Regions from separate parts of the Arthrobacter humicola genome, predicted to be linked through region 3. Evidence: riboswitches for the same ligand, from Rfam matches in the RefSeq annotation. Region 3 holds a riboswitch; each other region holds the start of a gene.
The links. Region 3 has a riboswitch for thiamine pyrophosphate ahead of thiO (glycine oxidase ThiO). Riboswitches for the same ligand answer to the same signal wherever they lie in the genome.
Positions count from the first base shown of each region.

Region 1 (2,258 bases), on a different contig from region 3:
GATCCGGTCCACGAGGTCCTTCCAGACAGCCACACGGTGCTCCACCACCACCAGGGTGGCGCCGGTCTTGTCCAGGCAGCGGCCAACGGCATCGCGGACTTCCAGGACGCCGGCGGGATCCAGGTTGGCGGTGGGCTCGTCGAGCAGCAGCAACCCCGGCCGCATCGCGAGGATCCCGGCGAGCGCCAGGCGCTGCTTTTGGCCGCCGGACAGCGCCGACGTCGGGTGGTCCAGCGGCAGCCAGCCCAGCCCGACGTCGTCGAGCGCCTCGCGGACCCGCGGCCAGATCTCCCCGGCCGGGACAGAGAGGTTTTCGGCGCCGAAGGCGACGTCGTCGCCGAGGCGCGATAGCACCACCTGGGTTTCCGGGTCCTGCTGCACGAGCCCGGCGCGGCCGCGCTGCGCCCGGGGCACAGCGCCATCGATCAGCAGGCTGCCGGACTCGTCGGATTCTTCGGCGTCGCCGGCTTCCCCCGCCGTGCTGTCCCCGAGCACACCCGCTAGGGCGTGGAGCAGCGTCGATTTGCCGGCGCCGGACGGGCCCAGCAGGAGCACGCGCTCCCCCGGCCGGATGTCCAGGTCAAGTCCGCTGACCGCAGGCCGGAGCCTTCCGGCGTGCCGCCAGCCCCAGCCGCGGGCTGTGACGGCGGCCGGGCGTACGCCTGGTGAAGATGTCATGAGTCGCCTGTGCAATTCCAAGAGGGCCGTTCCGGAGTGGGTGCAGGAACGTGGTTCAGGAGAAGACAGGCTCCGTGGCGGCCTTGCGGGAGGCAAAGGAGCCCAGCACGCCGGTCTTGGCCAGGCCGCGGGTGGCGAGCCAGGACAGTCCGCCGGCAATCACGGCGCCGGAGATGGTGGTGAAGACGATGTAGGCGAGCTTGTCGCCGGCTTCGTAGGCAATGTTCCAGCCCCACGGCAGGAAGGAGTCGTTCAGGCCGCAGAAGAGGCCCGCGCCGGCTCCGGCCAGGAGGGACACCGGGAGGTTGAACTTCTTGTAGAGGAAGGCCGCGAACACCAGTTCCGCGCCGAGGCCCTGCAGCACTCCGGAGATCAGGACCGTGGTGCCGTACTGCGAGCCCATGATCAGCTCGCCCGTGGCCGCCACCGTCTCGCAGAAGAGGGCTGCCCCAGGCTTGCGGATGATGAGCATGCCGAGCACTGCCGGGATCATCCATCCGCCGGCGTAGAGTCCGCTGAGCGGCGGGTAGATCGCGTTGACCGGGGTGGAAATCAGGTTCGCGCCCTGATCCCAGGCCCAGAAGATGACGCCCCCGGCGACGGCGATCAAGGCGGCAACCACAATGTCCACCACACGCCAGTTGTAGGTGCGCCGGGCCGATGAACGGCTGCTGGAACCATGCTGTGCTGAAATATCTGTCATGTCGTCCTCCTGAGGAACAGGAGGGGAGGGTGCTCCGGCCGGCCTCGGCTTCCGCCGCCCTCCGCGCACCCTGAGAACTCGACTCCCTTGCGCCGGTACTAACCGGATCAGGTTCGAGGGTCTGCGGCTGTCCGCACTCTCAGCGCCCACCACTGGTTTCCCCGGACTATTCCGGCGATGCCCGACGGCGGCGCTCCCCTGTCGTAATTATTTCGCCCTTGTGGGCTGGCTCAGTTTACACCCGAACGGCCCGGGTTATCAGTGGAGTGCTGTCACAATCCGCGGCCTGCCCCAGGCGCTCCCCGCGGCCGGGAAGAGCCGCTTGGTAGAGTCGACGTGTCGGCCCCCGGACCCGCGAGCGGGCGGCCTTGTCGCCCACGGAAAGCTGGACCATTTTGACGCACACACCGGCCACGCCAGATCCCTCCTCCGAGTACGACCCGGACTCGAGCGAGCCGCAACCGCACGGTTCCCTGGCGGCGCTCATTGGCGGCGTGCTGGCCGAAATGGATGCGCTCCAGTTCGCATCGTTCAGCAAGGACGATGCCCTGGACCTCGGGCTGCTCCTGGTCGAACTGGGCAGGCAACGCTCGCTGCCCATCGCCGTCGACATCACCAAGGGCGAGCAGGTGCTCTTCCACGCGGCGCTGGACGGCGCCACTCCGGACAACGAACGCTGGATCAACGCCAAGAAGCGCACGGCCCAGCGCTACGAGGTCCCGTCCCTGCTGGTGGGCCTCCGGGCCCGCGCTGCCGGCGGAAGGATCGAGGACAACGCCTGGTTCGATCAGATGGAGTTCGCCGCCCACGGCGGAGCGTTCCCCATCTACGTGCGCGGCACCGGTGCCGTAGCCGTCGTGACTGTCTCCGGGCTGCC
Region 1 covers NZ_BAAAQB010000001.1:54,863-57,120, reverse strand. Annotated here, with positions in the region: gene ABD243_RS00240 (ABC transporter ATP-binding protein) at 1-678, opposite strand, end outside; gene ABD243_RS00235 (ECF transporter S component) at 734-1,381, opposite strand; TPP riboswitch at 1,448-1,591, opposite strand; gene ABD243_RS00230 (heme-degrading domain-containing protein) at 1,777-2,258, shown strand, end outside.
Region 1: another riboswitch for thiamine pyrophosphate. It lies ahead of ABD243_RS00235 (ECF transporter S component); the one in region 3 lies ahead of thiO (glycine oxidase ThiO).

Region 2 (2,258 bases), on a different contig from region 3:
AGGTAAATGGCGTCCTGGGCCAGGTAGTAGGCGAACTCGTGCTCGGGCAGGGTGCCGTCGGCGAGTCCGCGGATGAAGTCCAGGGCATAGATGGCGTCGAGATCGGCCGCGGCGCCATCGCGCAGAGCCGCGGCGAACTCGCCCTCCGCGGGGGTCTCCGCCGGCCCCTGGCTGTGCTGGCTGTGCTGAGAGCTCGTGCGGTCCTGCACGTGATGGAAGTGATGGACCGGGCCGTTGCCGGTGCCGACGTCCAGGGCCGAGGCTTCGCGGAGCGCACCCAGCAGCCACGGCTTGACCTCCCGCAGTGCGGCTTCCCAGTTCCCCACCCGCGCCTGCACCGTGGCCATGGCCGAGGACAGGGAGCAGCCGGTGCCGTGGCTGTTGCGGGTGACGATCCGCTCCCCCGGCACCACCACGGTCTCCTGCCCCAGCAGCCCTACGGTGTTGACCAGCGCATCCGGGCAGCCGTCCCCGGCACCATCCCCGCCGGGGAGGTGTCCGCCCTTGACCAGGACGGTGGTGCCGCTCAGGGCGGCCAGGCGCTTGCCCTGCTCCAGGGCTTCCACCCAGTCTGCCGCGACGGGTTCCTTAAGCAGGATGGCCAGCTCGGCAAGATTCGGCGTGATGAGGTCCGCCAGCGGCAGGAGGGCTTGCAGTGCGGCCTCGGCGGATTCCTTCAGGAGCCGGTCGCCGCTGGTGGCCACCATTACCGGGTCCAGGACCACGACGGCGGGTCGCACCTTTTCCAGCCAGGTCCGGACGGCGTCGATTACCGCGGCGTCACCGAGCATGCCGATTTTCACGGCGTCGATGCCGATGTCGTCGCTGATGGCGTCCAGCTGCGCCGTGAGGAACTCTGCCGGAGGAACGTGGACGGCGCGCACGCCCTGGGTGTTTTGCGCCGTCAGGGCCGTGATGGCGGCCATGCCGTAGCCGCCGTTCGCCGCGATGCTCTTCAAGTCCGCCTGGATCCCTGCGCCGCCGGACGGGTCCGAACCGGCGATGGCCAGCACCCGGGGAATGCGCAGCGGCGCAGACGGCGCGGAGGGCAGAAAATTGGGAGGCAGAAAAGCGTCGGGCAGAAATTCAGACGGATTCACTGTTGCGGACAAGTCAGACATCCCTTCGCCGGTGCTAACCGGACAGGTTCAACGGGTCTGGATCTCAGCCGGCCCGATGCGCGGCACCCCGTGTCAGTGGTCAAGCCTAGCCGCTGTCCCGGCGCTGGCTTGTTAACGGAGAAGCGGGCCCGGGCCGGAGCGGACGTATTGTTACGCCCGCTCCGGCCCGAACCCGCAATCCACACAACAGCCCGACCGGTGGCGGAAGGGATCAGCCGTGGAGGACTACAGCTCCGATGCCGGCACGCCGACCCCGAGGATGATCGGCTCGTTGCCGGCCGGGATGGCCGGCCTGGCCGCGGCGGGAGCCTTGGCCTCGTGAACCGAGCCGGCCGCGGCCGGCCGTGTTGCCTCGCGGTGCTCCACGGAGGTCTCGTTGGCTGCACCCTGGGCGCGGCTGGCGCTCCGGTTGCGGCGCCCGCGGCGGCCGCGCGTCGTCGTGGTCTCCGCTGTCCGTGAAGCCGGCGCCTCGACGCGCGCCGGCTCGGATGCGGCCGTGGCCTGAGTCTCGTGCTGGGTCTGGGCGGCCGCCTGCTTGCCGGCCTGGGCCTCAGCTTCGCCCAGGTTGGCGAAGGCCTCGGTCAGCAGGTCCAGGGTCAGGGACGGCTCCGGTGTGCCCTCGGCGTGCTCGACGAACGGCAGGGCCACCTGCTCACCGCCGAACGTCAGCACAGCCGCGGGACGGCCGGCTGCCTCTTCCGTGGCGGCGAGCTTCGTGACGGCGTCGACGGCGGCCTGGCGGGCCCCGGCGTCGCTGGCTGCAGCCGCTTCCCCGTCGTGCAGGTGCGCGGCGTGGGCCGCGGCGGCGATGTTCGCCAGCGCGGCACGGGTGGCTTCAGCCTTGGCATGGCGCTCGGCCTCGGTGGGCTCGGCGTGGACGGCGGCCGGTGCGGACTCCGGGCCCTGGCCCCGGCCGCGGCGACGGCTCTTGCGTTCGGTGCGGGCGGCAGGCTGGGCCTCGGCGCGCGGGACGTAGTGCTCGGCAGCGACCGTGTTGGCCCGGCGGTGCTCGACTGGTTCGTCGTGGGTGACGATGCCGCGGCCCGCGCAGGCTTCACACTGTTCGCCGAAGACTTCCAGCAGCCCGGTGCCCATCCGCTTGCGCGTCATCTGCACGAGGCCCAGCGAGGTCACCTC
Region 2 covers NZ_BAAAQB010000035.1:46,814-49,071, forward strand. Annotated here, with positions in the region: gene ABD243_RS12670 (bifunctional hydroxymethylpyrimidine kinase/phosphomethylpyrimidine kinase) at 1-1,082, opposite strand, end outside; TPP riboswitch at 1,104-1,201, opposite strand; gene ABD243_RS12675 (Rne/Rng family ribonuclease) at 1,347-2,258, opposite strand, start outside.
Region 2: another riboswitch for thiamine pyrophosphate. It lies ahead of ABD243_RS12670 (bifunctional hydroxymethylpyrimidine kinase/phosphomethylpyrimidine kinase); the one in region 3 lies ahead of thiO (glycine oxidase ThiO).

Region 3 (2,258 bases):
AAACCCGAACGGAACCTGTTCAGGAATCGGCGGCATCCAGCGCCGCCAGCAGTGCGCCGGCTGCGTGGGCCGGATCATCGGCGTCGGTGATTGCCCGGACCACGACGATCCGGCGGGCACCGGCGTCGACTACCTGCTCAACATTGCCGAGGTCGATGCCGCCGATCGCGAACCACGGCAACAAGCTTTCGACCCGGCCGTCGACCGTGCCGGTTCCCTCCCCATCCGCCCGGCCGGTCGCCTCGGCGGCGTAACGCACCAGGTCGAGGCCGACGGCGGCGCGTCCAGGCTTGGTGGGAGTGGCCCACACGGGTCCCACACAGAAGTAGTCGAGTCCCTTGCGGCCGGGGGAGGACGCAATGGCAGCGTCCACCTGCTCCGGGCTGTGGGTGGACAATCCGACTATGGTTTTCTTGCCGAGGAGGCCGCGGGCGGCGTCGAGCGAAATATCCTTCTGCCCGATGTGGAACACCGGAGCCCCGGACAAAGAGGCGATGTCCGCCCGGTCATTGACGGCCCAGAGCCGTCCGTGCCGCTGCGCTGCGGTGTGCAGGACCTCCAGGAGCTCCAGTTCCTCGGCCGCCTCAAGCGACTTGTCGCGCAGCTGGATGATGTCCACCCCGCCGGCGAATGCGGCGTCCACAAAGTCCTCGAAGTCGCCGCGGTCCTGCCGGGCGTCGGTGCACAAGTAGAGGCGGGCGGTGGTGTGGAGGGAGTCCTGGCTCATGACACCAGCCTAGTTCCTCTAAACTGGGCGCATACCGCGGGAGCCCGCAGCGGCCACGTCATCGCTGCACGGCTGAGAGGGCGTCAGAGCCGACCGCTTGACCTGATCCGGCTAGTACCGGCGTAGGGAAGGAATTTTTTATGGGCACAAGAACCAGCCGTGAAGCCGAAGCCGCAGATGACGCCGCCTACCGGGTTTGTGACACGGGCCCCGGTTCCGCAGAGGACCTCACCGCACAGGACACATCCGCACAGGACGTCGCTGTTGACGTTGCGGTGATCGGCGGCGGGGTGATCGGCCACGGCATCGCGTTCGAGGCCAGCCGTGCGGGCCGGTCCGTGGTGTTGATCGATGACGCGCCCGGCAGCGGGGCCAGCTGGGCCGCCGCCGGAATGCTGGCCCCCGTCAGCGAACTGCACTATCAGGAAGAACAGCTCCTGGAACTGATGCTCGAGTCCTCCCGGCTGTGGCCCGCCTTCGTGGCCGGGATCGATGCCGGTGCCGGGATCGACGCCGATGCCAGTGCCGCCAGCGGCCCGGGATCCCGGGCAGGGTCCAGTACCGGCTACCTGACGACGCCGACCCTCGCCGTCGGTGCCGACGCGGCGGACCGGCGCGCGCTCGCGGACCTGAGGGAAGTCCAGCAGGACTCCGGCCTCACCGTGGAGCCCCTGACCGTGCGCGAGGCCCGCAGCCGGGAACCTTTGCTCAGCCCCGGTATCTCGTGCGCATTCGATATCCCGGCCGACCACCAGGTGGACCCCCGCATGCTGATTGCCCGGCTTACCAGGCTGCTCGACGCGGAGGGCCGCTGCAGATTCGTCCGTCGGCGCGCGGCGGGGCTGCTGTGGGAGGACGGACGCGTCGCCGGTGTCCGGCTCGCGGGCGGCGGTTCCGTGCGGGCCGCGGAAACCGTGGTCGCCAACGGGCTCGGCGCCCCCGACCTTGACGGGCTGCCCGCTGGACTGAAACTCCCGCTGCGGCCGGTCTACGGCGACATCCTTCGGCTTCGCGTGCCCGCGCACCTGCAACCACTGCTTACGGCCACCGTGCGTGGCATGGTGCGCGGGGTGCCGGTGTATATCGTCCCGCGGCAGGACGGCACTGTGGTGATCGGCGCCACCCAGCGCGAAGACGGCCCGTCGGATCCGCACGCTGTTTCCGCCGGCGGCGTCTACCAGCTGCTCCGAGACGCTCAGCAGCTGGTGCCCGCTGTAGCCGAGCTGGAACTACTCGAAGCCACGGCGCGCGGCCGCCCCGGCACACCGGACAACGCCCCGATGCTGGGGCGCGTCTCGCGCCCGGAAGGCGGGGACGTCCCGGGCCTCATCATCGCCACGGGATTCTTCCGGCACGGTGTCCTGCTGACCCCGGCAGCCGCCGTCGTCTGTCGTCAACTCATGGACGGTATGCCGGACCCGCGCTGGGCCGGGTTCCGCCCCGACCGTTTCTCCCGCACCCCGGATGCGTCCGGGGACAGCCCCAACAAGGAAGCAGCATGAACATCAGACTGAACGGAACGGAGCAGAGC
Region 3 covers NZ_BAAAQB010000038.1:27,545-29,802, forward strand. Annotated here, with positions in the region: gene thiE (thiamine phosphate synthase) at 20-727, opposite strand; TPP riboswitch at 754-874, shown strand; gene thiO (glycine oxidase ThiO) at 868-2,229, shown strand; gene thiS (sulfur carrier protein ThiS) at 2,226-2,258, shown strand, end outside.